DNA from 2 places in the Mesorhizobium sp. B2-6-2 genome. Region 2 is predicted to be linked to the other one. Evidence: riboswitches for the same ligand, from Rfam matches in the RefSeq annotation. Region 2 holds a riboswitch; the other holds the start of a gene.
The links. Region 2 has a riboswitch for thiamine pyrophosphate ahead of thiB (thiamine ABC transporter substrate binding subunit). Riboswitches for the same ligand answer to the same signal wherever they lie in the genome.

Region 1: linked by a shared signal. The riboswitch ahead of FJ419_RS29925 (YkoF family thiamine/hydroxymethylpyrimidine-binding protein) and the one ahead of thiB (thiamine ABC transporter substrate binding subunit) in region 2 are both predicted to bind thiamine pyrophosphate.

Annotation. Positions count from the first base shown of each region.
Region 1 covers NZ_VFUG01000031.1:6,801-22,396, forward strand. Annotated here, with positions in the region: gene FJ419_RS29825 (pilus assembly protein TadG-related protein) at 1-495, shown strand, start outside; gene FJ419_RS29830 (TadE/TadG family type IV pilus assembly protein) at 492-941, shown strand; gene FJ419_RS29835 (TadE/TadG family type IV pilus assembly protein) at 931-1,347, shown strand; gene FJ419_RS30975 (hypothetical protein) at 1,418-1,747, shown strand; gene FJ419_RS29845 (hypothetical protein) at 1,867-2,118, shown strand; gene FJ419_RS30980 (hypothetical protein) at 2,306-3,223, shown strand; gene FJ419_RS29860 (DnaJ domain-containing protein) at 3,878-4,417, opposite strand; gene FJ419_RS29865 (cytochrome b/b6 domain-containing protein) at 4,530-5,156, shown strand; gene FJ419_RS29870 (hypothetical protein) at 5,872-6,279, shown strand; gene FJ419_RS29875 (exopolysaccharide production repressor protein) at 6,363-6,707, opposite strand; gene FJ419_RS29880 (DUF1236 domain-containing protein) at 6,990-7,739, opposite strand; gene FJ419_RS29885 (DUF1236 domain-containing protein) at 7,989-8,288, shown strand; gene FJ419_RS29890 (hypothetical protein) at 8,504-8,725, shown strand; gene FJ419_RS29895 (DUF982 domain-containing protein) at 8,908-9,258, opposite strand; gene FJ419_RS29900 (DUF1236 domain-containing protein) at 9,473-9,772, shown strand; gene FJ419_RS29905 (hypothetical protein) at 9,900-10,109, shown strand; gene FJ419_RS29910 (DUF2934 domain-containing protein) at 10,217-10,471, shown strand; gene FJ419_RS31515 (hypothetical protein) at 10,644-10,772, shown strand; gene FJ419_RS29915 (hypothetical protein) at 10,779-10,988, opposite strand; gene FJ419_RS29920 (hypothetical protein) at 11,199-11,543, opposite strand; TPP riboswitch at 11,763-11,875, shown strand; gene FJ419_RS29925 (YkoF family thiamine/hydroxymethylpyrimidine-binding protein) at 11,866-12,474, shown strand; gene FJ419_RS29930 (ABC transporter permease) at 12,811-13,596, shown strand; gene FJ419_RS29935 (ABC transporter ATP-binding protein) at 13,593-14,366, shown strand; gene FJ419_RS29940 (ABC transporter substrate-binding protein) at 14,363-15,373, shown strand; gene FJ419_RS29945 (DUF2167 domain-containing protein) at 15,428-15,596, opposite strand, start outside.
Region 2 covers NZ_VFUG01000005.1:272,452-288,047, forward strand. Annotated here, with positions in the region: gene FJ419_RS13830 (helicase-related protein) at 1-455, shown strand, start outside; gene FJ419_RS13835 (RNA-binding S4 domain-containing protein) at 628-1,014, shown strand; gene fdxA (ferredoxin FdxA) at 1,218-1,556, shown strand; gene FJ419_RS13845 (CarD family transcriptional regulator) at 1,927-2,508, shown strand; gene FJ419_RS13850 (amino acid ABC transporter ATP-binding protein) at 2,774-3,544, opposite strand; gene FJ419_RS13855 (ABC transporter permease subunit) at 3,541-4,221, opposite strand; gene FJ419_RS13860 (amino acid ABC transporter substrate-binding protein) at 4,380-5,153, opposite strand; gene FJ419_RS13865 (RNA polymerase factor sigma-32) at 5,457-6,320, shown strand; gene FJ419_RS13870 (caspase family protein) at 6,487-8,520, shown strand; gene FJ419_RS13875 (M48 family metalloprotease) at 8,579-10,045, opposite strand; gene thiQ (thiamine ABC transporter ATP-binding protein) at 10,199-10,987, opposite strand; gene thiP (thiamine/thiamine pyrophosphate ABC transporter permease) at 10,984-12,609, opposite strand; gene thiB (thiamine ABC transporter substrate binding subunit) at 12,839-13,849, opposite strand; TPP riboswitch at 13,893-13,998, opposite strand; gene FJ419_RS13900 (thiamine diphosphokinase) at 14,134-14,778, shown strand; gene FJ419_RS13905 (ABC-F family ATP-binding cassette domain-containing protein) at 14,780-15,596, shown strand, end outside.

The DNA of each region.
Region 1 (15,596 bases), on a different contig from region 2:
GGCAACAAGACGACGCAAACGATCCAGCCCGGGACCTACTGCAGCGGCATGAGCCTCAACGGCAATATCACGCTTTCCCCCGGTGTATACGTCGTCCAGGGCGACATGAAGATCAACGCGGGCGCCGTCATCCAAGGCAGCGACGTTACGATCTTCATGGCCGGCAGCAACACTGTCAGCATGAACGGCAACGCCACCGTGACGCTGGCCGCCCCGACCACGGGCACCTATTCGGGCGTGCTGTTCTACGGCGACAGGACCGGCACGGCGGCGCAAAGCACTTTCAACGGCACCGCGACCTCGCTTTTGACCGGCGCAATCTATTTTCCCAGGCAACAGGTCAACTATCTCGGCAATTTCTCGGGCGTGAATGGCTGCACACAGGTCGTTGCCGATACCATCCAGTGGTCGGGCAACTCGACCATCAACCAGGACTGCTCGAGCCTCGGGATGAAAGACATCCCGGCCGCTCAGTCGGTCGCGGTGGTCGAGTGAAATCCGCTGCCCGTCGATTGATGCCGGCCATTCGCGATGAATCGGGCATCGCCGCGGTGGAACTCGCGTTTGTCTTGCCCGTCCTATGTGCGGCGTTGCTCGGAATCATGGACGGTTGGTCCTATGTCAACGGTTCGCTGTCGATGCGCGCCGGCGTGAAGACGGCGGCCAACCTCGTGATGGCTGGCTCCGCTGACGACAGCGCGACCCAGACTGTCGCGCTGGCGAGCTGGGAGAACAAGCCTTCCGACGCGCAGGTTACGATTAGTCGCATCTACAAGTGCGGGACCACCGTGGTCGATGCGTCGACCTTATGCAGTGGACCGAAGGCGCCGTCCGTCTACGTCCAGATTCAGGCATCCGGCACCTGGATCCCGCCCTTCACCTTTGGTCCATACCCAGACAACACCGCGATCGGCCATGTGCAGGTGGTCCGTGTGCGCTAAACGAAGACTCCGGCTTTCGGCATTTGCGGCCAATGAGGCGGGCGGCGCCGGTCTCGAATTCGCGCTGGTCGCGCCTTTTCTCATCATGCTCCTGTTCGGCATTTTCGCCTTCGGCTGGTCGATGAACAGCGTATCCAGCGTGCGCTACGCGCTCGAAGCCTCGGCGCGCTCCCTGCAGCTCAACAACACGCTGACGCAGGCCGACATCCAGGCCGTCGCCACACAGAAGCTTCAGGCACTTGGCCTGCGGAATGTGAACGTCACCATCAACACCGATCCGGCGAGCGGCGGGTTCCGCATGGCACACGTCAACGCCAGCTATGCCTTTGTCATCAGCTTTCCCTATTTCAGCAATTACCCGATCAGCTACACCACCTCGGTGACCGTGCCCCTGGTCGGCGGCTAAGGGACGAACGGATGTATCTTAGGATTCTCTAAAAAGCTGCAAGGCTGGCGCCAGCCAGGAATGCTAGGGATTGCTGTCATCCAATATCAGGAGCGCAGCCATGACCTCTCTTGTTGGAAGCCAGCACGGCCCAGGCGCCGTGCATCAAGCGAGCAGACCCCAGGCGTCGGAAACTTTCCCGGGCAAGCGCGCCGAAAGCGTCGGCCACCTCGCGAAAGCCTCGGTTTTCGAGACGGACATCGGCGAGCCGAATGCCCAAGGAAAATCCGCGTCCCGGATCGCCCGGATGGACCTGACCGTGCTTTCCCCGACCGGTTCAGGCGAAGGTCAGGAGCCGGAGACGGCAACCGACACGCCGATCGAGACTGATGGCACGGAAGATCCAAATCCTTCCGCTTGATGGCCGGCAAAAAGCCGGGCCCGCTTATGCCTGGTGGCTAGCAGCCTTCCGTTGTGGTTTTCATCTGGCCGGGAGCGTTGGATTTGGCGCTCGTGTCCTGTTGGCCAGGGGCCGCCTGCTTGGCACTGCCGGTCTGCTGCCCAGGCGCGCAGTCCTTCGCTGAATTCGAGTTGGTCGAGTTAGTCGTGGTCGTGTCTGTGCTCTGGCTGCTGGGCATCGTCGTTGTTGTGGATGACGAAGTCGACGACGTGCCCGACGACGTTCCCGATTGGGCCGTAGCCAGACCACAGGACAAAGCAACAAAAGCGGCAACGAGAAGAATTCGTTTCATGGTGACTGTCCTTTTAGGCAACGTCCCTTCGCTTGTTTAACCCCGACCTTTCGGCAGGGTTCCAAAGGCGCAGGTGATCCGATTGCAGGGGTTTTCGCGGCGGCAATTGCCTCTTGGGACCATGGTCTGGCGAGACAAGGGCCTTCTTTGTTCCAAACGGCCCACGAAGGTTCGGCCCTTTGTATTTCCGTTAAATTTCAATGTGTTAAGGAGAGTTTTCGCGAGAATTGCCGGGCGATGGCAGCTATGCTCTCATTTCGCGACCGCAATTGCTTAAAGTTTATCCGACGTCATTAGGAAATTCTCATAAGAGGCTGCCTAGCGGTTGGGCGATAGTGACGATTTATCTGCGGAGAAGCACAATGACATTGCGAACGACACTTCTGACATCCCTTGCTATTCTCGCGCTCGCGGCCGCCCCCGCGCTTGCCGGCGGTAACGGCGGCGGCCACGGCAATGGCGGCAGCCATGGCGGCGGCAACGGAAACGGCGGCGGTAACGGAAACGGCAATGCCGGTGGCAACGGCAAAGGCGACAGTGGCGCCTCGCATGGCAAGTCAGCTTCGGCGAGCGGCCACAACAAGGGCACCGACAGCACGTCGGACGACAGCTCGACCGACGACACCACGACTGCCGCGACGCCGAAAGAGAAAAACCTTCACGCCAAGCTCGGCCGGCTGAACTCGCTGCAGCGCAACATCAACGCCTATATGAATTCCAAGAGCAAGAAGTTCGCCGGCATTCAGGCCTATGTGACGCAGGCCGCGGCGGCGCAGAATGCACAGGCCGCGCTTGAGGCGGCAAACGACAAGCTGGCCGCCGACCAGGCCACCCTGGCGACACTCGAGACAGAGCTGGCCACGGCGCAGGCGGATTCGAACACTCCGCCGGATACCATCACCGACCTCGAAAATCAGATCACCGCGCTGAACGATACGATCAGCACCACTGACGCCCAGGCGATCACCGATGCTCAGGCAGCGGCTGACAATGCACCGGCTCCCACCAATGAGTCCTTGGACGCGGCCCTTGCCGACATGGCCAACAAGCCGGTCGACGCCGACGTCACCGCCTGGGCCAAGGATACTTTGGCGGGCAAGATCGACGCGCAAGCCGCGGCCACGGCGACAACCACAACCCCATAAGGCCGGAAGAACCGACCGGAGGGCGAGCGAAAGCCGCCGGGCCTCGCCCGGCGGTTTTCTTTGGTGGCAGGGCGACGGGCGCGGCGCGCCGAGCCAATTTCGGCAGTGCGCCGGAGCTCAGTCGCCTTGTATTCGATGGCGCACAACGCCCAGTAGCACTGCACAGGGATTTTGACCGGTCGGCTCTGTTTGCGTGGCAGGTGGGCATGCGTTGGAGATTGGCCGAAACGCCCATCGCGATCGTCATTCCAGGGCGGAGCAGGAGCGAAGCTCCGTCGCGAAGACCCTGGAATCCATGCCGTTACCTTCGCCAAGGAATGCAACGGAGCAGAATTCCGCACCGAGGCGGCGCTTCCAAGTCACGGCATGGATTCTATGGTCTGCGCGCGTCGCTTCGCTCCTTGCTCCGCCATAGAATAACGACGTTGGGGCGGCTTCAACCAATCCCCGGCGTTTGCGCTGATTTCACGGAAATGAACGGAAAATCCTGCACCAGACAAACGGCAACCTTTCAAAATCCCGGCGTCGGGGAACTAGTCACTGACGCTGTTCTTGTCCTCCATGGCGCATGGCATGTAGCTGTTCCTTCATCGTGCCCGCCGCTGGTTCAGGCCAGCAGGCGGGCCTTTGACGATCAGGGCAACGCAGACCGGCTCATTCGGCGTGATTGAGCAGGCGGGTGGCATCAGGGCGATCTCTCTGATTGACCGCGGCGTGATCTATGCCTTCCACGGTGATCGCGAACGTGCCGTTCTCGGTCCTGCCGATGAAGCCCTTCGCCTTGAGGTACCACAGGTGGAACTCCAGATGCTCGCGAGGGCAACCGGACAGGCGCTCGAGTTCGTCGTCGCCGATGCCCGGATTGTTGACGTCCCGCCGGCGCCTCACATAGAGAAGCGACAGCAGATTGGCCTGGATGACGGAATCCCGCTCCATGCCACCGCCGTCGCGCGCTCCTTCCGTGAGCTCGTGACGAAGGCCGAGATGCTCGCGGTAAAGGATGTCGTATTGAGCCCGTTTGACCGCGTCGCGGAGCGTATTGTGGGCTTCAACGATCTCGCTGAAGCGCGATTCATTGCCGGTTTCCCGATTGTCCGGGTGATAGCGCATGGCAAAGTAGCGGAAGATCCGCTCGATGGTCTCGGAATTGGCGTTCGGGCTTATTTCCAGAAGTTCGTAGTAGTCGATGAACATGTAATCGCGCTTCCGAAATTACGGAAACCACTCCCCCGATTCCAAGCATTGCCCAAATGCTGCGCGCTTGCAAGGCGCCGGTCCCGGTCTCGAACCGCCAAGGCCGGCGCGAATGCCCGCCATACGAAAATGTAACGTTGCGGCCACAATTGCGGGAGCTTTCGAGCCAAATTCGGCCATCGTCCTCACGACTATTCAACAACGTGAAGGCGTGGGACGCCTTGTATTCAGGGGAACGGACGCGATGGAAACCAGACATGGATATTCAATTTTTCAGATCGCGCTGCATTGGCTGATTGCAGCGCTGGTTTTATTTCAGCTCTTCTTCGGTGAGAGCATGACGGTCGTCGTGGACGCCGCCGAAGACGGCCAGCCGGTATCGGCCACCGACCAGGCACTGGGCTCAGCTCATTACTGGGTCGGCCTGTCCGTTCTTGCGCTTGTGCTTGTTCGACTGCTCCTCAGGCTGGCATCCGGCGCGCCGGCCCCCGCCGGTCATGGATCGAGATGGATGCGGGTCGCCGCGCATGTATCGCACGGCCTGTTCTATGTGCTGTTGCTGGCGACGCCGGCAATCGGGCTTCTTGCGTTCTATCTGGGCGATCCTTGGGGTGACATTCATTCGCTTGCCAAGCCGGCATTCATCGTGCTGATCGCCGTCCACGTCGTGGCGGCGCTCTACCATCAGTTCTGGCTGAGGGACGGGACGCTGAAGCGCATGCTTTCGCCCGCCGGCTGACCGGGGCGATGTGCTGGCCGGCGGCGTCTTGTGTCAGATGGCCGATCGGCGAAGGCTGGCGGCCGCGTGTCGGAAAAACCTTTGCCCCGTTGCGGTGGGATAAATTCCGGGCTCTATTACGTTAGCTCTGCTTGGAATTCAGGTGGCAACCTGGATGGAGCCGACCTCAAGCCCGGCTCCCTTTTCGGCTCGCTTCGAAGGAGGCGAGCCATTTTTTTCAAAACCGCCGCCAAACCTCACGGCAGCGACGCCGACCTAGTGGCACTGCACAGGGATTTTGACCGGTCGGCTCCGTTTGCATTGGCAGGTGGCATGGGTTGGAGATTGGCCCAGCGCGATCGTCATTCCAGGGCGGAGCAAGGAGCGAAGCGACGCGCGAAGACCCTGGAATCCATGCCGTTACCTTCGCCAGGACGTGCAACGGAGCAGAATTCTGCACCGTGGCAGGGCTTCCAAGTCACGGAATGGATTCTATGGTCTGCGCCGCGTCGCTTCGCTCCTTGCTCCGCCATAGAATGACGAGGGTTGGGGCGGCTTCAGCCAATCCCCAGCGTTTGCGCTGACTTTCACGGACATGAACGGAAAATCTCACACCAAGACAAACGGCAACCGTCATAATCCCTGTGCAGAGCTACTAGGTGCGTCATGGCTAATATGGCTTGCACGATGTAGACTTCACAGAGTCGGATCTGCAAAGGCATTGGGAGGACAACAAATGCCACGGGTATCGGAACTCTTCTTCAAGACGGCCATCGTCTTTCTCATCCTGGGCGTCGCCGCCGGACTGCAGATGGCGATTTCGGGCGATCACGGTGCCTTTCCGGCGCATGCTCACATCAACCTTCTTGGCTGGGTCACCAGCGCCATCTTCGGCGGCTACTATGCGCTCAACCCGGCCAAGGCCGAGCGCCGCATCGCCATGATCCATTACGGCCTCTATACGGTCGGCATCGTGATCATGCTGCCAGCGCTCTACTGGATGCTGGCGGGAGGCCACCCGGAGATCGAGCCGGTCGTGGCGATCGGCTCGCTGATCGTGGCCGCCGCGGTGCTGGTCTTCGGCCTCGTCGTCTTCTCGTCCCCAGAGACGGTGCGCTCAACGACGGCTGCCGCCACCCGCTGAGGATCCGTCCCTCATAGCCGAGCGGCTTTTGCGCCGCTTGGCCTTCCGCGCCAGGCTATTCGACGCGCTTGTCTGCCTGTGGCTCAGGGTAACCTTGGAAACAGGCGCGACAGCAGCGCCTGGATGATGCCGTCCCGCTCGAACGGGCCGGGCAATTTGGCGGGCGAAGCAGCGCCATCGCTCGACTTGGCCTCGTCGGTCGCGCCTTCGCGCTGGACGAGCCACAGCACCGCTGCGAAATAGCCCACCTGCAGGATGACGGCGGCAAGCACTGTCCAGCCCAATGCCGCCCAGACAGATCCCGTGGATGCAAACATCCAACCGAGGACCATCAGAAGCGTAACCACCATTCCCACAAGAAACTGCGGAAAATACATCTGCCCATTCGAGCGCCGCGACCCCGTTCGGTCAACGACGATCTCGCCCATATCTCTACCCATTTTGACCCATGCACCTTTTCCGGGTGGACCGCAAGCTTGAACGATTTGCCGGCGGCCCCATTGCCCTTTCGTCCGATCCTGACAGGGACGACGGACGCAGGACTTCCGTTGTGACAACTGGGAATTGCGCCGGATCGTTCCACGGCCGACGACATTCTAGTCATGCCTGATGGACCACAGTGCATGCGGGCAACCGCCTGCTGTTTTGACGCCTCTTCGCAAAGGAAGGCCCGCCACCTGGGCGGGCCTTTGTCCACTATGCTGACTGGATCAGCTCAGGATCACTACGATCTTGTAGGTGTCCGGGTCGACGATGACGATGCGCCCATCGGCCAAGACGAAATACTCATAGTCTTCATAAGCCGGAACGATCTTGACGATCCGGGCCGGCAGACGGTGCAGACGCACCTTATGGCGCGGCACCTCGACGCCGACGGAGATGTCGAAGCTGACGTCGCGAACCGGTTCGACATGGCTCTCATGAATGACCTGCGTGATCTGCGTCTTCTGTTCCACCGTCACGTTATTGATCGACGCCGTCTTGTTCTGGTCGGTCTCGACGTTGGTGTTGCCCTGGGCGTTCTGCTGGGTGGTCGTACCGGTCTTGCCCTGGGCGTTCTGCTCAGTCTGCATCTTGGTGGTGCCCTGGGCGTTCTGCTCGGTGCTGGTGCCAGTCTTGCCCTGCGCCTGCTTCTTCTTCTTCAGCTGTGTATTGTCCTGGGCGTTCTGCTCAGTATTGGCGCCTGACTGACCCTGAGCCTGCTCGTCGGTCTTCATCTTGGTCTTGCCTTGAGCCTGCTCTTCGGTGTTTGCGCCGGCCTTGCCCTGGGCGTTCTGCTGGGTTTGCGACTTCATCTCACCCTGGGCCTGGCCGCCCGTCTTGCCGCCCTTTTGGCAATTGGCCGTGCCGGCCGTGCAATTATTGTCGCCGCCGCTCGGCTGCGCGGACTCGGTCTGCGCCATCGCGGCGCCGCAACCGACGCCGAGCGCGATCATGCTTGTGATCAGCAGATGTTTCATTGGATTTCTCCTCGGAAAGTCGGTCCCTTCGGATGGGTAACCCAGCCCGAAACGCATTGTTCCGAAATTGGTGCCACGGTCGGAGGCGATGGTCGCGGAACACGGCGGCAGTTGTTTTTGCAGGCGCCGGTCCAGTTTTGCAGGAACAAGGGTAGGCGAACGGCGTTACGGCAATGCCGACCCGCTGTGGAAAATCGCAGGCGCAGCATTCAGGCGATTCGATTCAGATCCACATAGGAGAGACGACCAATGAAAATGCACCTCACCTCCGCCGCCGCTGGCTTCCTGCTTCTTGCTGGCATTGGCGCTGCTGCCGCGCAGGATGTCGTGATCGCGCCGGAGCAGGAAACCGTGATCAAGGAATACGTGCATAAACAGCCGTTGGCCTCGGTCAAGATTCCGGGCGTCGAGCTGAACGTCGGCAGCACGCTTCCCGATACGGTCGAATTACACGAAGTGCCGAACGTGAAATACCGTTACGTCGTCGTCGATAACCGGACGGTGATCGTCGACCCCGGTACCCGCAAGATCGTCAAGGTCCTCGATTGATCGATAGCGCACCAAATCGGATGGCCCGACGCCCGATTACGGCGACGGGCCGTTAACCGATTATTATTTTGTTACCATGTGCTAACGGAACCTTCCCTCAGCGCTTGAGTTAGCGGCTCTGGTTCACGTTGTCTCATAGACACCACAAACCAGTGGCAACGTGATACGGGCGGTGGCGAACAAGTACGGGCGGGGCGAGGAGGAGTTTGACCAACATGTCGAAACGAGAAATCGGAACATCCCGTTCGCTCGGGATGCGTGTTGCCCATCTCAAAGCCAGGATGCAAGACGCCCGGATCACCGAACATGAGATGAAGGCTTTCCAGAAGGTCGCGGCGATCATGGGGGGCGGCGAGGGCTCCCTACGCATTGAGGCCGACGATCTGATCGCCGCGTCCTTCGTTGCCGAGGGGCTGGGCGAATCGGCGCCGAACTGACAGCGGCCACCAGTCGAGATCCCGGATCGATTCAGCCGACCGTCAGCCGGAAGGCGGCGGTCTGCAGGCAAAATGGACGCCGGGAGGCGCCCGGCTTGCTCCCAGGATCAGCCGGCCAAATCCCAAAGCTTGCAGGACAACGCCGATCGCATGGCGTGAGTCCGAACGCGTCGAGGCTGGGCCTAGCCAGGCATGTGCCGGTTTGGTGCCCGGCTTTCGCGCGCCCGGATTCGCCTGATCTTCGCTTCGCGCAACACCGCGACGGGATCGGCGCCTGTCCATTCGATCCCGGCCTTCCGCGCGAAGGCCAGGAACGCCTGCCGCGCCTTGTCGACATCGATCTCGCCGCTCCGCGCCGCCTCGCAGGCGCGGAATGCGTTGGCGTAGCTGCCGCCCCGCATGGCCTGCGGCCATTCCTTGAGAAAGTTCTGCATCGCGGTAAGAGAGGCGATCTCGCGCTTGAAGCCGGCACCCACCGCGATGGCCACGGGGGGCCGAAGTTCGATGTCGCTTCTGATGGAGCCTTCCTGCATGACTGCGGCATCCTTTGGATTTCAAAGACTTGGGCAGTTTCAATGCCTTCCAATGCGGAGCCGATGCGAAGGTTCCGCCAAATCAATTAGTCGCCGCTGACGGAACAACACCCTGCCGGCGGCGTTTGCCCCGGGAGCTCCCATGTTCGATCTGCTCGTGTTTCCGCCCCTGCGGAGGCAGGGCGGAGCTCACCAACGCAACAGGAGAGAAACGATGAAAACCACCCTCATTCCAGCTGTCGCCGGCCTGGCTCTGATGGCCGGCATCGGCATCGCGGCCGCGGACGAGGTGATCATCACCCCCGAGCAGCAGACCGTGGTCAAGGAATATGTTCACAAGCATCCGATCGCCTCGGTCAATGTGCTCGGCCTTGAGCTTGGCGTCGGCTCGACCGTGCCTGACACCGTCGAGTTGCAGCAGGTTCCGGACGTCCAGTACCGCTATGCGGTCGTCAACGACCATACGGTGCTGATCGATCCCGGCACGCGCCGCGTTGTTCAGGTGATCGAGTAGATCCAGCCTTGGAAGAGCCCGGTCCTCCGAAGCACTGGGCAAGGATCGGGCTCTTTTCGCATCCGGGCATAAGGCCTAAGATAGGCAGTGGTTTGGGAGGCAACGAAGCGCGGAAGGAGTCGTTGCCATGCATCATCCACACGTCGAATCACCTGACATGGCACGCCAAGTCGACAAGCTTTTGGCCGAGCATAGGACTGGCCTGCTGTCGATGCACGAGGCAATCACCCTGCTGCGCCAGCGCACGGGGACCGACCGCTCTGACGCGGATTTAGCCGGATTGATTACAAAAAAGGCAGCGCATCTGGGCATCGCGGTCGTCACCGACGGACACTGAGCGAAATTGCCGTCCAGGTCGGTCGCTTATTCGTGATAGCGAAGACGTCACGCGAAAATTCGGCTAATGTTCGCGCCGGGGAACCGTCCCAACATCAGGAGGCGACAGTGACGGACGATAAGCACGAACGCATTCGCCAGCGCGCGCACGAGATCTGGGAGCAGGCTGGCCGGCCCGAAGGCGCCCACATGGAGCATTGGGACCAGGCGGCCGCCGAGATCGATGCGGCCGGCAAGCCGAAAGCCAAGAGCCCGAAAAAGGCCGCTGCCGCCAAGGCCGACAAGCCGAAAGCGGCCAAGGCGGAGAAGCCCGCCAAGGGCCCTGCCAAGGCAAAGTCCCCCTCCAAGAAGACCAAGGGCTGACCGCCAGCCAAGGCCTGCACCCCTTTCCACCGGATCATGTGACGGTGCGACGCTCCGTGTGAGGACTGTGCCCGAAGGCTATGCCGACCATGCGAAAAGTCGTCTTGATCATGACCATGTCGGTCGACGGATATGTTGTAGGGCAACTGGGCCAAGCCGGCCAAGCCAATGCTTGGGCATCACCGGGACCGCGGTGCTGAGCGAAGGCTTCGACCATGGCGGCCGGCTGACCGGCACGCTCGGCGTCGCCTTCGCCGGCAGTCACGTGGGCAGCAATGCGGGGCTGCAGTTCAGCTGGTAGGAAAGGTTATTGCCTCCCTTGCTTTCCGGCGTATCGCGCGACCGCGCAGAGAAAGGCAAGCGCTGCCATGTCGCAAGCTGCGCGTGACGGCGCCGGACCCTTGGCGAAAAGGACCGCATCGGCAACCGGGACCGTCAGGCCATGCTTGCGGGCGAATGAAGTGACTTCGTAGGGCTGATCGTCAGGCTGTATGCCGATGTCGATTTGCTGGTCCATCAAAACGAATTCCTCCCTGGTATACGGCTTTACCCTCCTTCGCCTGCGTAGAATTAACGCCCGGCCGCTCGCCCGCGTCCACCAATTGGCGATTGTGTGAAACGATGCATTTTTCGACCCGCTGAGCCAAGGGTTGCAGCGGCATGATTGTTCGCTTTTCGGGCGACTCGGATTCCTTCCCTTCTACGATGGAAGAGGTGAGAACGCGCCTCACCATGCATCGCTCGAGCGGGCGAACCTCACCCCCGCGGCGATCATCGCGCTTTCGCATTCGCTGATCAGCCTGAGGTTGCGCAAATACCGCGCCGCCGTCTCCGGCAGCCAGGCCGCACACGCCTTGACATAGACGCGGCCGTGCACCAGCGCGCCGGTCGAAAGCCGCTCGTTCTTTTCGGCGATCACTTTCAGATATTGCCGGATAAAGCGGATGTCGTCGGCGATGTCCTGGCTGGCCATGCGCCAGGCGCCGGCAAGGCGTTCGCGCTCGGCGAGCGGCAAAGGCGACAACAACGGGTGGGAGAGGTCGGCAAAAGCGGCATGGTTCGCGGTGTTCAAGCAAATTCCCTCAATGGAAGGGAAATATCGTACTTTATGTACGAAAAGCAATCAAGCGGGATTCGTACAATTTGAACGACAAAATAGTTAGATAAAGCAGTTATAAGAAATCCGCAAAAATCTTATAACCACCGGCATCTCCCATAGGGAGATGGGCGCCTGGCCCAACTGACACCGCAAAAAATAGCTTTCCCAGCACCGCAAACAGTGCTTTAACCCGGCCATCCACAGGGGTGCTCCGTACGGTCGGGGCTGAGATGGTGGCGGCAAGCCTCCGGACCCTAAAGCTGATCTGGATAATACCAGCGGAGCGAGGCGGGCCATGTTTTCCGGAGCACAGATTTCCCTTTATCCCATGGCCGACGATTTCGTCGGCGTGATCCTTGGCGCGCTTGGCGCGCTCGATCCTTACCGCGACAGGCTGAGGATCGAGACAGACGACATCTCAACGCTGCTGGTCGGGCCGCCCGAGGTGCTGTTCCCAGCCATGCGCGACCTGTTCGTGGCGGCCGCCAAAAGCGGCAGGCACTGTGTGCTGTCGGCCGCCGTCTCGCGCGGCTGCCCCGGCGAGCCGGATGACCCGATCTGCCGCTCCGAGGAGATCGGCGGCCCGGCGATCCCGCTCGACGAACGCAAGCGCGCCGCGTTGCGCGCCGTCGAGGCCACGCTTTCGACCAATCAGCCGGTGGCGGCGCAATTCTCGCTCTATGTGATGGGCACCGGCGACCACATGGACGAGATCTATGGCTGTATCGACTTCCTGAAACAGTCGGGCGTCTTCGAACGCTCCAAGCATTTTTGCACCAAGCTGCGCGGCGACGCCGGCGCGGTCTTCGCCACTCTGAACGAAGCCTTCTGCCGCTTCGGGCCCGGCGCCGGTCACGTGACGCTCGACATCACCATTTCGGCGAACAGCCCGACCGCGGCTTGAGCGCAAGCTCGATCTATCGAGGTAGATGTCGTGGCTGTTTGGCTTGACCCATCGCGTCGGGGAGATGCTCCCAGTCCCATCTCGCAGGAGAGAGGGGAACCTTCGACGATTGGCGAAAGCCGAGGTGACGGCCAATCTCCCCCCTTGCGGGGGAGATGCCCGGCAGGGCAGAGGGGGGTGCTGTCCCGCCGACCTCTCAACTGGTTGCGCGCGCGGCGTTCGCCAATTGCTTTCGCACAAGTTTCGAAAGCTGGCGTTCCTTCGCGCCCCCCTCTGGCCTGCCGGGCATCTCCCCCTCAAGGGGGGAGATCAGCCTTCACCACGACCGTCGCCAGGATCTTCCCCGCCGCGCTGGCTTTCGCTCTCCTTCTCGTCGCTTGGGAGCTCTGCGCACGCCTCGGCGGCATCGCCCCCACCGTGCTCCCTGCACCCTCGCGCGTGCTGGCGCAGGCCTGGGAGAACCGGGCGGCACTGGCCGACAACACGCTTCCCACCATTCGCGCCACGCTGGCGGGCTTTGCCTGCTCGCTCGTTGCCGCCTTCGTCCTCTCGGCGGTGGTCGACTTCTTTGCCCCCCTGCGCCGCGCGCTGTTCCCGCTCCTGATCGCCAGCCAGACCTTGCCGCTGGTGGCGATCGCGCCGCTGGTGGTGCTTTGGTTCGGCTTCGGGCTGTTGCCGAAGATCCTGCTCGTGGCGCTGGTCACCTTCTTTCCGATGATGGTGGCATTGGTCGAGGGCTATGCCGCCACGGCCCTGGAAATCAGCCAGATGCTCGCCGCCATGGGAGCAGGGCGCCGGCGCATCTTCTGGCTCGCTCGGTTGCCGTCGGCGCTGCCCTATTTCTTTGCCGGACTGCGCATCTCCATCACCTATGCGGTGGTCGGCGCCATCTTCGCCGAATATGCGGGCGCGGCGAAAGGGCTCGGCATCTATATGCTCAGCGCCAAGAACAATTTCCGCCCCGACCTGGTGCTCGCAGCCGTCGCGGTCAGCTCGGCGCTCACGCTCACGCTGTTCGGCCTCGCCGTGCTCGCCCAGCGTCTCGCCATGCCATGGGAAAATGCAAAGAGCGAAAGGGCGGGGCGCTATGGGGACAAGCCTTCCCGAGAGGGCCGGCCATGACGCGGCTCGAGCTCCGCAACATGCGAAAAAACTTCGGCGCGCTCGAGGTTCTGGCGGGCATTTCGCTGTATGTCGAAGAGGGCGAGTTCGTCTCGATCCTCGGCCCCTCCGGCGCGGGCAAGTCGACACTGTTCCAGTTGCTCACCGGTGCGATCCGGGGCGAGGGCGAGATGCGCTTCGACGGCGCGCCGCTCGATGGTGCCCGCTTCGCCTTCATGCCGCAGCGCGATGCGTTGATGCCGTGGCGGCGCGTCATCGACAACGCGACGCTGGGGCTCGAGGTGCAGGGCATGAAGCGCCGCGCGGCGCGCGAGCGCGTGGCGCCGTTGTTCGCCGAGTTCGGCCTTGCCGGCTTCGAGCGCGCCTGGCCGGCCGAGCTGTCCGGCGGCATGCGCCAGCGGGCGGCATTGCTGCGCACCGTCGTGCAGCAGCGCGACATGCTGCTCCTCGACGAGCCGTTCGGCGCGCTCGACGCGCTCACCCGCGCGGCCATGCAGCGCTGGCTGGAGACAATGTGGCGAAACCATCGCTGGACGGCGCTGCTCATCACCCATGACGTGCGCGAGGCGGTGCTTCTGTCCGACCGCATCTATGTGCTGTCGGCGCGGCCCGCGCGCGTGGTGCGCGAGGTGGCTGTGCCGCTGCCGCGCCCGCGCACCGAGAGCACGGCGCTTGCCCGCGAGGCCGCCGCGATCGAAGCCGGCATCCTCGACATTTTGCTCGGCGCCGCCGAACCGATTTCCCGACCATCCGATGGAGAAAACCGATGACCGATTTCACCCGCCGCCAGGCGATGCTTCTGGCCGCCAGCCTGCCATTTGCCGGGACCGCTGCACGTGCCCGGGCCGCCGCGCAAAAAATCACCGTCGCGCTCGACTGGACCGTCAACACAAATCACGTCGGCCTGTTCGTCGCCCGCGACAAGGGCTTTTACCGCGATGCGGGCATCGAGGTCGAAATCCTGCCTTATGGCGACACCGGCTCGGGCACGCTGGTGGCCAGCCAGGTCGCCGATTTCGGCATTTCCGGCTCGCTCGGCCTGTTCACGCAAAAGAGCGCGGGCGCCGACCTGAAGGCCGTCTACGCCGTCGTCCAGTCGGAGACCGGCCGCGTCGTCTTCAACGCCGACCGAACCGCGATTGTGAGCCCGAAAAATCTCGACGGCCTGACCTATGGCGGCTTCGGCAGCGTTTGGGAGAACGCGCTGATCTCGACCATCATCCGCCATGACGGCGGCAAGGGTGCGTTTTCCACTGTGACGCTGGGTACCTCGGCTTACGAGGCATTGGCCAACGGCGCAGTCGATTTCACGCTTGAGGTCTCGACCTGGGAAGGCGTCGAGGCCGAGCTGAAAGGTCTCAAGCAGCGCAGCTTCCGCTACGCCGATTACGGCGTGCCGGACGAGCACACCACGTTGATCGTCTCCAGCAACGCCTTTCTCGCCGCCAACCGACAGGCGGCCGTGGCCTTCGTCCAGGCGACGCGACGCGGCTACGCATTCGCCGTCGATCATGCGCAGCAGGCAGGCGAGCTGCTGCTCGCTGCGAACAAGGACACGCTGACCAACCCGGCGCTGGTGCACGCCTCGCTGAAGACGCTGAACGACGGGCATTTCCTGAAAAGCGCAGACGGCGCCATCGGCACGATGGACAAGGCCAAGATGGAGGCGATGGGCGGTTATCTGTTCGCCTCCGGGATATTGCTCGATGGCGACGGCAAGGTGCTGAAGGAGGGGCCGGATGTCGCGGCGTATTTCACGAATGAGTTTGTGGGGTAGGGCAGGCCAGAGGGGCAAAGGAACTCGATGTCTCAGAAGGCCCGCAAGTTCACCTCAACTATCGGCCTTCTTGCGGCTGAACAGCCTTCTCAGCCACACCAGCGGCAACAGCACGAGGAAGGCGCCCTTCTTCAGCACCAGCAGCGCCAGCGCGATCAGCCCGGCGCCGGCGGCCTTGCCGTATTTGACCCCGAGCATCGTCGCCAAAACGCCCAGCGCGCCG
Region 2 (15,596 bases):
AACCAAAACCTGTGCTCCTGTGGCGCCAGGCGCGTTTCGACCATCAGCGTCCGCGCCATCGCCACGACAACCGTCGCGACAATCGCCCGCGCGGCGCCCAGCCCGCAGGCGAGGCAGGCGCCGCAAGCGGTCAGCCCGGCGATCGGCCGGCCCAGGAAGGCCGCCGCGAGCAGCGCGAAGGCGCCGGCAAGCCGCGCTTCGACCGCTCGAAGTTCAAGCCGAGGCCCGAGACGGGCGACCGGCGTGAGGGTGCTGAACGGCGCGAAGGCAAGCCGCAAGGCGAACGCCGCGAGGGCCGGCCGGACTGGAAGGGCGGCAGGCAGGACGGCAAGGGCAACGCCCCGGGCGGCAAGCCAGCCTTCCAGGGCAAGGCGCGCGAGGAACGCCCGCAGCGCTTCGATCCGGATTCGCCCTTCGCCAAGCTCGCCGCCTTGCGCGACCAGCTGAAGAAATAGGCTAGAGCATGATCCCGAACCGAAGGACCGCGTTAGCGAAAAGTGGGAACCGGTTTTCGGGCGAGATCATGCTCCATCAAAGAGACAGCATGATCCCGAACCGAAGGACCGCGCCAGCGAAAAGTGGGAACCGGTTTTCGGATAAGATCATGCTCCAACAAATCTAGCCGCGATGGTTGGAGAAGGCCGCCAGCGCATCGACAAATGGCTGTTCTTCTCGCGCGCGGTGAAGTCGCGGTCCTTGGCGGCGAAGGTCGTCGTCGCCGGACGCGTGCGCATCAATCGCGACAAAGCAGCGCAGGCGTCGGATCTGGTCAAGCCCGGCGACGTGCTCACCATCACGCTCGAGCGCCGTATCCTCATCTGGAAGGTGCTGAGCTGTGGCGCCAGGCGCGGCCCGGCCGACGAGGCGCGGCTGCTTTACGAGGACATGTCGCCGGCGCCGGCGCCCAAAGGCGAGGCGGTTCCGGACGCCATTCCGGCGCTGCGCGAGGCCGGCAGCGGCCGCCCGACCAAACGCGAGCGGCGGCAGACGGACCGGCTGCTCGGCGACGACTGAGATATAGCCGGGCCGCGGCGAGGCTGCAGCAATTCCAGGAAAACTGCGCGACGGTTGGGCTGGACGACTTCGCCGAAGCTTTCCGGCTGGAATTCCATTCCCGCGACACCGGCTCCGCCTGCAATCCCTGCCCTTGCATGCGGCGGGCAAAGGCGTTACCTCAGCCGAAAAGCCCAGCAAAATGGGACGTTCCGGAGCCTGCAATGACCTATGTCGTGACCGACAATTGCATCAAATGCAAATATATGGACTGCATCGAGGTCTGTCCGGTCGACTGTTTCTACGAGGGCGAGAACATGCTCGTCATCCATCCTGACGAGTGCATCGACTGCGGCGTCTGCGAGCCCGAATGCCCGGCCGACGCGATCAAGCCGGACACCGAGGGCGGCCTCGACAAATGGTTGCAGATCAATTCCGAATACGCCGAGAAGTGGCCCAACATCACCGCCAAGAAGGAGCCGCCGGCGGACGCCAAGACCTTCGACGGCGAGACCGGCAAGTTCGAGAAATATTTCTCGGCGGAGCCCGGCGAAGGCGATTGATATAGCGACCGGGAACACCGGCATGACGCGGCGTAACCGGACCGATACAATTGCCGTCTTGACGGGCAGCGCTGCCGCTTGGCGTTAGCGAATGCAGCAAAACCTTGATTCTTCCGACTTTTTGTGTTACATCAACGAAACATGCCGGTGACACAACGTCGATTTATGGCGCTAACGCCCCAAATCACTGAAAGGTGAGCTTTTAGATCCGGACCAGAGCGATCTGGGGCAGGCGGTCGCATTCGTGCGATATGCCGGCCCTTGGCTTTCCGGTGGTTCATCCTGTTGCGCGGCTAACGGTCGGCTTTGCCGACCTCGTGGGTTCGAGCCGGCATGATGCCGGCTGCACAACTAAGGAGTTCAGGGCGTAATGGCAACGATCACCCCGCAGAAGAAGTCCAACGCGGCTCGCCACGGGTTCAAGACCGGCGAATTCATTGTCTATCCGGCGCATGGCGTCGGCCAGATCGTGGCGATCGACGAGCAGGAAGTTGCGGGTCACAAGCTGGAACTGTTCGTCATCGATTTCCAGAAGGACAAGATGCGGCTGAAGGTGCCGGTCGCCAAGGCGACCTCGATCGGCATGCGCAAGCTGTCGGAAGAGGATTATGTCGACCGCGCGCTGAAGGTCGTGCAGGGCCGCGCCCGCATCAAGCGCACCATGTGGTCGCGCCGCGCCCAGGAATATGACGCCAAGATCAACTCGGGCGACCTGATCTCGATCTCGGAAGTTGTGCGCGACCTCTACCGCGCCGACAACCAGCCGGAGCAGTCCTACTCCGAGCGCCAGCTCTACGAGGCCGCGCTCGACCGCATGGCCCGCGAGATCGCCGCGGTGAACCGCATGTCTGAGACCGAGGCGGTGCGTCTCATCGAGGTTAACCTCAACAAGGGTCCGAAGCGCGGCGCCAAGGCCGACAACGAGGAAGCCGAGCAGGAAGAAGCTGCCTGAGCTTTTTCGCTTTTGAGTTTACGAAGAACCCGGCCTCGCGCCGGGTTTTTTGTCTCCGGCGGCTTGCGAGGCATTAAAATACCTTTTCAGCATCCCCATTCTGCGCCGTCATCCTCGGGCTTGTCCCGAGGACCTGCCGTCTCATGAAACAGGATCGCCGTCAGTCCTGGTAACTCGGCAGATTCTCGGTCCCGAGGATGACGGCGGCGCGGATTGCGTTATCGGCTGGCGCTTCGGGCTGACTTCCCATGAGGGAGGTAACAACTCACCCGCCGCCTTCCTTCTGCGCCTCCTCTTGCCTGAGCGAGGCGATGAAGCGCTTGGTTCGCGCGCGCTCCGGATTGTCGAACACGACCGAAGCCGGGCCTTTCTCGACGATGACGCCGGCGTCCAGGAACACCACCTCCTGCGCGATCTTCGAGGCGAGCCTGAGATCATGCGTGGCCATCACCATGGTCGTGCCTTCGCGGGCAAGCTGTCCGAGCACGTCGACCACTTCCTGCGCCAGTTCCGGATCGAGCGCAGAGGTCGGCTCGTCGCAGAGCAGCACGCGCGGCGACGGCGCCAGCGCCCGGGCGATCGCCACGCGCTGCTGCTGGCCGCCGGACAGCGTCGCCGGCCAGGCGTCGGCCTTCTCCACCATGCCGACCTTTTCGAGCAGCGCCATCGCCCGCTCGCGCGCCCTCGGCTCAGGCCATTTCAGCACCGTCACCAGCCCTTCCATGACATTCTCGATCGCTGTGCGATGCGGGAAGAGCTGGAAATTCTGGAACACCATGCCGGTCTGCAGGCGGATGCGCTGGATATCCTTGGCCGGCACCTTGCCGCCCGGATGGAACGCAAGCGTCTCGTCGCCGATGCGCAAGGAACCGGACGTCGGGATTTCCAGCAGGTTGATGCAGCGCAAGAGCGTGCTTTTGCCGCCGCCGGAAGGGCCGACCAGCGCAGTCACGCTGCCCTCGTCGAGGGTGACGGTCACGCCCTTCAGCACCAGATTGTCGCCGAAGCGCTTTTCGATGTTGCTGAGGCCGATCATGCGTTGGCCTCCAGGAACCCGCCATAGCGGTTGAGCCGCACTTCCAGCCGCGCCTGCAGCGCCGACAGAACCGAGCTCAGCGCGAGATAGAGCGCGGCCGCCTCGACATAGAGGATCAGCGGCTCATAAGTAGTGGCGACGATGCGCTGCGCGGCCTGGAACATCTCGGGCACCGTGATCGCCGCCGCCAGCGAGGTGTCCTTGACCAGCGAGATGAAGGTGTTGGAAAGCGGCGGAACGGCAACGCGGCCCGCCTGTGGCAGAATGGTGCGCCGCATCGCCTGGCTCCAGGTCATGCCGATCGAATAGGAAGCTTCCCACTGCCCCTTCGGCACCGAGCCGATGACGGCCCGGATGATCTCAGACGTATAGGCGCCGATGTTGAGCGTGAAGCCGATCAGCGCGGCGGGAAAGGCATCGAGCAGAATGCCGACCGACGGCAGGCCGTAGAAGATCAGGAACAACTGAACGAGCAGCGGCGTGCCGCGAAAGATCCAGACATAGAAGCGCACCAGCGCGACCAGCGGCTTCGGGCCGAACAGCCTGATCAGCGCCGTCACCAGTCCGGCGATGAGCCCGAGCGCGAAGGACAATAGCGTCAGCGGCACGGTGAAGATCAGCGCCGCCCACAACAGCGTCGGCAACGATTCCAGCATCAATTGCAGCCAGTGCGGCACGGCGCGCTTCTCCCTTCCAGATACGGCGGCGCGTCCCCCGTATGGACCGACTATCTTGCAAAAACCGGCGGGCCGTCAAAGACGGCCCCCCAAAGCTCATGCAAAAATGGCGGGCCGTCTTAGACGGCCCGCCGGTATCCGAACAAAGGACGATTGCCTTACTTCGAAACGTCCTGGCCGAAATACTTGTCGGCGATCTTCTGGTAGGTGCCGTCGGCCTTGATGTCGGCCAGCGCCTTGTTGATGGCCGCGACCAGCTCCGGATCGCCTTTGCGCACGATGACGCCGGAATAATCGGCATTCTCTTCCTGCGCCGCGATCTTCACATTGGCGTCCGGCTTGTGCTTCTTGAAATCGAGGAAGGACAGGCTGTCATTGATCGTGGCGTCGGCGCGGCCGGTAAGCAGAAGCTGGATCGATTGGTCGAACCCGTCGGTGCCGACGAGCTCGGCGCCGTTCTTCTCGGCGAGCTTGCCGAAATTGGAGGTCAGCGACTGCGCCGACTTCTTGCCCTTGAGATCGGCGAAGGTCTTGATGTCGGTGTTGTCACCGCGCACGATCAGCACCGCCTTCGAGGCGATGTAGGGATCGGAGAAATCATACTTGGCCTTGCGTGCATCGGTGATGCCGACCTCGTTGATGACGGCGTCGTAGCGGTTGGCGTCGAGGCCGGCGATCAACCCGTCCCACTTGCCTTCGAGGAATTGAACCTTGACGCCGAGCTTGTCGCCGATGGCCTTGGCGATCTCGACGTCGAAGCCGACCAGCGCGTTGGATTCGTCGTGATAGGTGAAGGGCGCATAGGTGCCTTCAGTGCCTACCTTGAGCACCCCGGCCTGCTTGATCTGATCGAGATTGGCGCCGGCATAGCTGGCGGTGATCGCCAGAACCTGCAACGTTCCGGCGATAAGAAGCGGTTTGAGCCATTTCATTTTTCTGTGATCCCGTTTTGACCGGTGCCCCGGCGCGATTGTGCGAGCCGGAAACTGGCAGATAGAAGGCTGCAAAATAAGGAACCAGATTTCAAAAATCGCCTCTGCCAGAAATCTCATTCTCTAACCAGCCGGGAATCCGCCAAGAGGCTTTCCCAGCAGATAACAGAATGTTTCCGCCGGCACCATCTGCCCCCTCGGGCGGCGGAACCATCCATGCGCCTGACACGTTGCATGGCTGTTGTAGGGCGCGGTGGCGTCTTTTCAACCGCCATACGCGCAATCGTCGCAAAAGGAGCCGGCATGATCGAGGACGCGGCAGGACGGACATTGGTCCGGGCGGCAATGAAGGCTCCGTATCTCGAGCGCGACGAGGAGCATGTCCTTGCGCTCCGTTGGAAGGAAGAGAACGACCAGCACGCACTGCACAGGATCACCGTCGCCCATATGCGCCTTGTGATCTCCATGGCTTCGAAATTCCGCCATTACGGCCTGCCGCTCGGCGATCTCATTCAGGAGGGCCATGTCGGCCTGCTCGAGGCGGCCGCCCGTTTCGAACCCGCGCGCGAAGTACGTTTCTCGACCTATGCCACCTGGTGGATCCGCGCCTCGATGCAGGACTACATCCTGCGCAACTGGTCGATCGTGCGCGGCGGCACCAGTTCCGCGCAGAAGGCGCTGTTCTTCAATCTCAGGCGTCTGCGCGCGCGCCTCGCCAACGGCGCCGAGCCTCTCTCCAATGCCTCGCTCTACCGCGAGGTCTCGGCGGCGCTGGGTGTGCCGGAGGCCGACGTGGCGATGATGGATTCGCGCCTGTCTTCCCCCGACAGCTCGCTCAACGCGCCTTTGGCCGACGAGAACGGCGCCGCCGAGCGGATGGATTTCCTGGTCTCCGAAGACCCGCTTCCCGACGAGATCGTCGGCGAGAGGATCGACGTCCAGCGCCGCGCTATCTGGCTGCGGAGCGCGCTCGGCGCGCTCAATGCCCGGGAGCTTCGCATCATCGAAGAGCGCAGGCTGAGCGATGACGGCGCCACGCTGGAATCGCTTGGCGAACAGCTCGGCATCTCCAAGGAGCGCGTCCGCCAGATCGAGGCGCGCGCCATGGAAAAGCTGAAGCTGGCGCTGGTGAAGCAAAACCCTGAATTCCTGGCGGAAGCCGCCTGAAGTTAGTCCAGCTCAAACTCCAAGATAAGAAATTGATTGAATAAGAACACGCCGTCATCGGGGCAATTTTCCTCGGTGATAATTAGGATTGTGAGCTCTTTAACAGACTGTCGCGCCGCAATCGGCTTTTTGACTCCTCCAGATCACACCACATGGGGGATTTGCCATGCTGCGATGCTGCGCGCTGATTGTAGCCTTGATCCTCGTGGGCCTCACGACGTTCGAGGCCCACGCCGATCGAAGGGTTGCCCTTGTGATCGGCAATTCGCAATACCGCGAAATCCCGACGCTCAAGAACCCGGACAAGGACGCGGAGAACGTATCGACGACATTCCGGCTGGCCGGCTTCGAGGTGTTCGCGGCCAAGGACCTCACCAAGCTTCAATTCGAAGAGCGATTCCGCAACTATCTGGCGGCGGCGGACGGCGCCGATCTGGCGGTCGTCTATTATTCGGGGCACGGCTTCCAGATCGGCGGAGAGAACTTCCTGATCCCGGTCGACGCGTCGCTGAAAGATGCGGCCGACATGGAGGTCCAGGCCATCAAGGTCGACGACATATTGCGGCAGCTGCGCTCGAGATCGAAGGTCCAGATGATCATCCTCGACGCCTGTCGCAACGATCCTTTCCCGCGCAAGGACTATTGGTTGCGCGACCAGTTGATCGTCAGCGGCGGCAGCGGCCTTGCGCAGGTGACGGGTTCGCAGAACACGCTGATTGCCTTTGCCACCGAGCCGGGGGCGGTCGCCTATGACGGGTCCGGCGACCTCAGCCCGTTTTCGTCGTCCTTCTCGCGCCGTGCGCTGGCGCCGGACCAGGAGATACGGTCGGTCATGGCGGCCGTCCGCCGCGACGTGGTCAAGGCCACCAACGGCAAGCAGGTTCCGTGGGAGAACTCCTCGCTGATCGACGACGTCGTGCTGATGCGCGGGGCGGAGCAACCCACGCCGCCGTCGTTGGACGCCGAGCAGGGCCAGCAGACGGCGGAACGCGGAATCCAGGTCGCCGATGCCGCCGAGGCGATTGGAAGTCGCGACATCCGCGTCCCGCTCGGCGTCGGTCCGGTTCCGCTGAAACTGGATTTTCCGGCCAAGGATGCCGGGGTCAATCTCAAGCTTGCGAGCTACCCGGCGACCGGAACGCTGTCCCTGCCGGATCGCGTGCTTTCGCCGCAATCGAGCCTGACGGCCGCCGAGCTCGACAAACTGCGCTACGAGCCGCAGATCGGTTCGGTCGCGCCCATCGAAGTCGGCTTCGATATCCGCGCGGGCAACGCGGCCAAGCAGGCGACGATGAAGCTGTCGCCGGACATCGACGCTTGCGACCGGGCAGCCGGCGCGCCGCTCGACTTGCAAGGCGTCGTCCAGGGTCTCACGCCGAATGAGATCGGCGGCGGGGCGGTGGAAGCCTGCGAGGCGGCGGTGAAAACCTATCCCGGCATTGCCCGCTTCCATTACGAGCTCGGCCGGGCGCTTCTGGCGGCCGGCAAGGTCGACGAGGCCAGGAAGGCCATTCAGGATGCGGCCGACAAGGGACATGTGCGGGCGGTCTTCGAACTCGGCTACATCGCCTCGTCCGGAATGGGGACTGCTGTCGATGCCACGAAGGCGAATGGCCTCTATTCGCAGGCGGCCGGCAAGGGGGACCCCTACGCCATGGCCGCCTGGGGACGCGCTATGTTCAATGGCCTCGGCATCCAGCGCGATACCGGCAAGGGACTGGACCTGCTGCTCCAGGCAGCGGCGATGGGGCATGTCGATGCCATGAAGGAGCTCGCGGTGATCTTCAATGAAGGCCGCAACGGCGTGCCCGCCGACCCGGCGCGCGCGCTGGCCTTCCTGAAGGCAGGCATGGAGCGGCAAGACGTTTACGCGATGGGCATCCTGGGCCTTCCCGCGCGCAGCACCCCCGTGGTCATGGCGTGCAAGGCCCCGAAGGTCATCACGAAGATAAAGGTGGTTCGCGTGCCCGTGTCGAAACCGAAGGCCATCACGCGGACAGATCCGGGAAAACCTGAGGTCAGGCCGGAGCCAACGGAAACCGGGAGAGCATCCTGGAGTGGCAGCGACCATGTCGGCGGCGCTGCTCGCACCGGCGGTGGCAGTACCGGCAATGGCGAAGGCGATGGTGGCGACGCCGGTAGCGGCAGTACCGGCGATGGCCAAGGCGACGGTGGCGACACCGGCAGCGACGGCTTGTGACGACGGTTCCCCGCGTCAAATAGCCGACGGCGCCTGGTTGGTCTGAACTCGCGAGCCCCTACCTGTCGGTGACGATCTTGACCTTGTCGCCCGACGACACAGTCGCGCCCGGCGACATGGCGTTGAGCACGCGAAACAGATCGAGCTTGCGATCGACGCCGACCATCTGCGCGGCAAGCGAGCCCATGGTCTGGCCGGCCTGGACGGTGACGACCCTGATATGCAGCGGCTTCAGCGCCGCCTTCTCGGCCGGGCTCAGCACGCGGAAGGAGCCGCTGACCGAGCGCGCCACCGGGTCCAGCGAAGTGCTGGCCGAGGGCGCGGCCGTCAGCAGCCTGTAGACCTGCCCGCCGGCCCGGATCACCGCGATATCGAACTGCCAGCCTTGCGCGCTGGCATGCGCCGTCGCCGCATCGTTGCCGTTGATCGTGTCCTGGCGCACGCTGGCGTCTTCCAGCCCCGCGACCCAGCCGCTGCGGATGTAATCGGTGAGCGAGACGGACTTGTCGATCGCCACGCCGTCGAAGCGGATGGCGATGTCGCCCGGCCCGGTCGCGGTCACGGCGGCCGCCGAATTGTCGATGACGAAGCCGTTCGGCACGGTGAAGGAGACGCCGAGATTGGGATGCATGAAGGTCTGGCCGCGCACATAGCCTTCTTCCGGCGTGTCGCCGTAAAGCAGGCCGTCTATGCCGGCCAGAAATGCGTCGCGGTCGCGCGTGCCGACGCCGGGCGGGCCGAAATTGCGCGCGAGGCGCTGCGCCAGCTCGATACGCTGCGGCGTGTTCGGGTGCGTCGCCAGGAAGTCGAGGCTGGCGTCGGTGGCGCCGCTGACCGAGCGAAAGTCGGTATAGGCTGACATCGACTGCAGGAAGCGGCCTGCCGCATAGGGATCATAGCCCGCCTCGCCGATCGACTTGATGCCGATGGCGTCGGCCTGCAGTTCCTGGTTGCGCGAGAATTGCGCGAGCCTGAGCTTGCCGCGGATGAGCGCCGCCTTGGCGGTCGGGCTGTCGCCGAGCACATCGGAAACCACCTTGGTCGCCAGGCCCTCCTCGGCCTCGAGCTGCTGCCGCTGCAGGCCGTGATTCGCGGTGACGTGCCCCATCTCATGCGCGATGACGGCGGCAAGCTCGGAGGAATCGTTGGCCAGCGCCAGCAGGCCCCGTGTCACATAGAGATAGCCGCCCGGCAGCGCGAAGGCGTTGACGTTGGGCGAGTTGAGGATGGTGATGCGATAGGTCTGGGTCGGGTTGGCCGACACCACCGTCAGATTGCCGACGACCTTGGCCACCATGCGTTCGAGCTTTGGGTCGGAATATTCGCCGCCATAGGTGGCCAGGATGCGCGGGTGCTGGGCCTTCGCCATTTCGGCGAGCTTGGCGTTGGCCACGACATTGTCGACGGTGATCGGCTTGTCGGAAGGTTGGAAGCCGCTCTCCTGCACGTCCGGCGGCGTGAACATCTGGCAGCTCGCCAGCACGGCGACGCTCGCCAGCGCGAGAAATCGTGCCAGCGGCTTCATCCACACCTTCTCAGCGCCGCTCGACAGGTCGGCTTCCTTCCAAATCTTTCGGCAAATCACGGTCCAGCCGGACCAGCATGGCCGGACCTAGCCATACTCCCCCGGACAAGGCAAGCAAACGCCGGATCGCCCATTTGCCGGTTTGGCCATAAATTATGTCCGCTTCCGGGCAACATGTTGTGATCCGGCAACGGTGCCGCCTCGATCGCCGATATAGCGTCTGAACGCATCCGGTCCAGACCGATCGAAGAAATCCTCGGCGGGCCCGGCTGCCGCGATCGTGCCTTCGTCGAGAAATGCCACGTCCTGCCCGATGCGGCGCGCATCTTGCGGCTGATGCGTGACGAACAACACCGTCATTTCGCGCTCGGCATGGATGCCGGCCACAAGGTCCAGCATGTCGTCGCGCAGCGCCGGGCCGAGCGACGCGAAAGGTTCGTCGAGCAGCAAAACGGGCCGGTCGCGCAGCAAGACCCGCGCCAGCGCCACGCGCTGCCGCTCGCCGCCGGAAAGCTCGCGCGGCAGCCGCTTTTCCTTGCCGGCAAGACCAACCCGCGCCAGCGCCTCGGCGACGTCGGCGCGATCGGCGTCGCCGAGTTTCAGCGACGGCGAGCGGCCGAGCCCGACATTGGCTTCGACGGAAAGATGCGCAAACAGATTGTTTTCCTGGAACACCATCGACACCGGCCGCGCCGAAGGCGGCGTGTTTCCGAGATCGTCGCCGCCGATCAGCACCTTGCCCGCATCGGGCGCTTCGAAGCCGGCTATCAGATTGAGCAGCGTCGACTTGCCGGAGCCGCTCGGCCCCATGATGGCGGTGATCCTGCCGGCCGCGAATTCGGCGTCGAAGCGGAAGGAGGATTCGCCATAGCTGAACGAGACGCCATCCAGCGCGACGGCGAGGCCCTTTTGCGCGGCGATGCCGTCGATGCTCGTCGTCATGACTTTCCTTCCTGCCCCAGCCAGTCGGCGGCGATCACCAGCATCAGGCAGACGAGGCCGAGCAGCAAGGCAAGTCCCGCGGCGTCGGCTGTCCGGTAGCTGCTCATGCGCGCCAAAAGCAGATAGGGCAAGGTCTGCACGGAATCGCTCCCGAACAGCGCGATCACGCCGAGATCGCCGAGCGACAGCGCCATGGCGAAGGCGAAGCCGGTCGCCAAGGGCCGCCTCAGCGACGGCCAGTCGATCAGGCTGAGCCGGTTCCAGCCGGATATGCCGAGCGCTAGGCAAAGCCGCTCGTGGCGCTCGCTGGCCGCGTCATAGGCCGGGCGAACGGCGCGGATGGCGAAGGGCATCGCCATCACTGCGTTGACGGCGACGACCATGACCGGCGCGATGGCAAAGACATCGGCGACGTGGCGCAGCGCCAGGAACCAGCCGGCGCCAAGCACGATCGGCGGCACGACGAGCACGAAGCCGGCGCCGGTGTCGGCGGCATGTTCGAGCAGGCCCATGGCCCCGCCTGCCCGGCGCCGCAGGGCCAGCGCGCGCCGTGCCGCGATCAGCGCCAGCGACAGCGTCACGCTGAGCAGCGCCGCAAGCAGGGCAAGGCCGGCGCTGGTGAGGGTGGCGCGGCGCACTGCCGGTTCACCGGCCAACCGTCCGAGATCCGCCCCCAGACCTGAAAGCACGGTCGCCAGCATCGGTCCGGCGACGAACAGCAGGGCAAGCATGATGAGGCCGGCATTCAGCGCGCTTTCGATTCGGCCCGCCGATAGGTAGCGGCGCGGCGCCACCGGCAGATTGGCATCACCGACCGTGTTGGCGCCGAGCCGCGTGAGCGCTGCGACCACGACGAAGGTGAGCGCGATCTGCAGGAGCGTCAGTGTTACGGCCCGCGCGGGATCGAAATCGAAGCGTAGCGCCTGATAGATGGCCACTTCCAGCGTCGTCGCGGCCGGACCGCCGCCCAGCGTCAGCACGATGGTGAAGGAGGTGATGCAGAGCATGAAAACCAGCCCGGCAATCCCCGGCAGGGCCGCGCGCAGCACCGGCCATTCGATCAGCCGGAAGGCCGGCCAGGCATCCATGCCGAGCTGGCTCGCCAGCCGCCACTGGTCGGCGGGAACGGTGCCCAGCGCCTCGAGGAACAGGCGCGTCGCCAAGGGCAGGTTGAAGAAGACATGAGCGACAAGGATGCCGGAGAGGCCGTAGACCCCCGGCCAATCCGCACCGCCAAGTCCGGCGAAGACGCCGGCAAAATATCCGGCCCGACCGTAAAGCGCCAGGACGCCGAGCGCGGCGACGATCGCCGGCAAGGCCAGCGGCACGGTGAACAATTGCAGGATCAGGCGGCGTCCCGGGAAACTTGGGTGCCTCGACAAAGCGCGCGCCACGAGCAGCGCCGGCGCGACCGACAGCAGCGTCGAGAGCGCCGCCTGCCACAGCGTGAAGCGGGCGACGCGCAGGAGATAACTGTCGAAGGCGGCGGCTGCGCCGGAGAGATCGTGCGCGCCTTCGACGGCGAGGCCGACGAAGGCACCGCCGATGAGGATGGCGATGGCCGCCAGCGCGACGACGCCGGCAGTGATGCGGGAGTCACGTGCAGGGTGCACGCTGCACATACAGGGTTCGAGTTAACGCATGCTGCGTTCCTTCGCGTCCCCCTCTGTCCCGCCGGACATCTCCCCCACAAGGGGGGAGATCAGCAGCGCCCGCGCCTCGCTCATTTCTGCAACGTTGCCAGTTGGCGAAACCGCCGATGACGGCCAATCTCCCCCCTTGTGGGGGAGATGTCCGGCAGGACAGAGGGGGGCGCCGTAGAGCGATCATCCTTCGATCAATTGTCCAAAGTTACTTGCTCATCACCGCCAGCCACTCATCCACCCACGCCTTACGGTTGGTGGCGACCTCCTGCGGGCTGAACAGCAAGGTCCTGGTCGGCTTCACCAGTTTATCGAAGGCCGGGTTGAGCGGCTTGTCGGTCTTGCCGGCCGGGAACATCCAGTTGGTCTCCGGAATGACATCCTGGAATTTCGGTCCGGTCATGAAGGCGATGAACTTTTGCGCCAGCGGGTTCTTCGCGCCCGTCTTGGTGATGCCGGCAACCTCGATCTGCAGGTATTCGCCCTCCTCGAAGGAAGCCGCCTGGTAGCGCTCGGTGTTCTCGGCCACGATGTGGTAGGCCGGCGAGGTGGTGTAGGACAGCACCATCGGCGCCTCGCCCTTGGTGAACAGGCCATAGGCCTCGCTCCAGCCCGGCGTCACCGTCAGGACCTTGGTCTTGAGCTTTGCCCAGGCCTCCGGCGCCTTGTCGCCATAGACCGACTTCACCCACAAAAGCAGCCCGAGGCCGGGCGTCGAGGTGCGCGGATCCTGAATGACGATCTTGTCCGTGCCGCCGCCCTCGACCAGCTCCTTCAGGCTCTTCGGCGGGACTTTCAGCTTCTGCGTGTCATAGACGACGGCGAAATAGCCGTAGTCGAAGGGCACGAAAGTGTCGTCGCTCCAGCCTCCAGGCACGTCAATGCCGGAGACTTCGCCATGCGGCGCGAACAGTCCGCTCGCCTTGGCGTCGGCGGTGAGATTGGTGTCGAGGCCGAGCACGATGTCGGCCTTGGTGCCGGAACCTTCGAGCTTGACGCGGTTGAGCAGTGCCACACCGTCTGCCACCGAGACGAATTCGAGATCGCAGCCGCATTCGGCTTCGAATTCCTTCTTCACCGCCGGGCCGGGACCCCAATCGGCGGTAAAACTTTCATAGGTATAGATGGTGAGCTTGTCCTTTGCCTCGGCAGGCGCGACGCCCGCCAGAAGCGAAACAAGGCCGGTTGTGAGAATGAGATGGGACAGTATTGCGCGCATCGGCGCCTCCTTCGTTCGAGTGACAAGGAATTGAGGCGCCGGATGGTCCGAAACGTCTAATCCCTCCGCCGGTACAAACCGGATCAGGTTCAGCGGGTTGGCTTGATCGCCTCTCAGCCGGATCACGTCCGGCACCCCGTTAGAGCGTTTCGACAGATAGGCCCGGTCGAAGCGACGCGCAAGCGGAAGTTTGCCGGGCAGCTAATGTTCGCCGGCAGGCTCGCAGCCGAAGCGCGCGGCATCCCGCTTCCGTTTCGCCCGACGGGCTGGTAAGGGCGACGGCCATGGGCACATTCACCATCCTGCTTGGCGGCGAGCTTATCCGCACGCCCCGGCTCGAACGCCAGATCGAAGGCTCGCGCGTCATCGCCGCCGATGCCGGCATCGGCCATGCCCGCATGCTTGGGCTTGTCCCCGAACTTTGGGTCGGCGATTTCGACTCGGTGCCGGCGAACCTGCCGGGTGATCTCGCCGCCGTGCCGCGAAAAGTCTTTCCGGCCGAGAAGGACATGACTGATGGCGAGCTCGCCATAGCGGAAGCGCTTCAGCGTGGCGCCACCAGCCTCGTGTTGGCCGGTGCCTTTGGCGGCAAGCGCGCCGACCACGCCTTCCTGCATCTGGCGCTGGCCATGCGGCTGGCCGAGGCTGGCACGACCGTGCTGCTGACGAGCGGCGCGCAGGAAGGCGTTCCCATCCTGCCCGGCAAAGCCGGCTTCGACTATGACGACGGCACCTTGTTTTCGGTGCTCGGCCTTTCCGACCTGTCCGGCCTGACGGTCACCGGCGCCAAATGGCCGCTCGACCGCGTCGAGGTGGCGTTCGGTTCCTCGCTCACTATATCAAATGAGGTCAAAGGGCAGCTTGGCATCGCTCTGGAGCACGGCCGGGCGCTGCTTCTGGCCCACCCCTATCCTCTTCCAGAAAGTTGACATGGCGCCGCCACTCCTCAACCTCGACGGCATTAAACTGACCTTCGGCGGCACCCCGCTGCTCGACGGAGCGGCGCTCAGCGCATCCGCCGGCGAGAAGATCGCACTGGTCGGACGCAACGGCTCGGGCAAGTCGACGCTCCTCAAGATCGCCGCCGGGATGATCGAGCCGCAGGACGGCGAGGTGTTCCGCCAGCCTTCGGCCACGGTCCGCTATCTGCCGCAGATGCCGGACATGGACGGCTTCGCCACCGTGCGCGCCTATGTCGAGACCGGCCTCGGCCCAGCCGACGATCCGCACCGCGCCACCTATCTGATGGAACATCTCGGCCTGACCGGCGAGGAGCGGCCGAACGACCTGTCCGGCGGCGAGGCGCGCCGCGCCGCCCTTGCCCGCGTCATGGCGCCGGAACCCGACATCCTGCTCCTCGACGAGCCGACCAACCATCTCGACCTTTCGGTGATCGAATGGCTGGAAGAAGAGCTCGCCCGCACCTCCTCCGCGGTGATCCTGATCTCGCACGACCGCCGCTTCCTCGAACGCGTGACGCGCGCCACCGTCTGGCTGGACCGCGGCCAGACGCGGCGGCTGGACAAGGGCTTTGCGCATTTCGAGGAATGGCGCGACCAGGTGCTGGAAGAGGAAGAGCGCGACCAGCACAAGCTCGGCCGCCAGATCGTGCGCGAGGAACATTGGCTGCGCTATGGCGTGACCGCCAGGCGCAAGCGCAACATGCGCCGCCTCGGCGAGTTGCAAACCATGCGCCAGCGCTTCCGCAGCCATCGCGGCGCAGAGGGCACCGCGACGATGGTGGCCA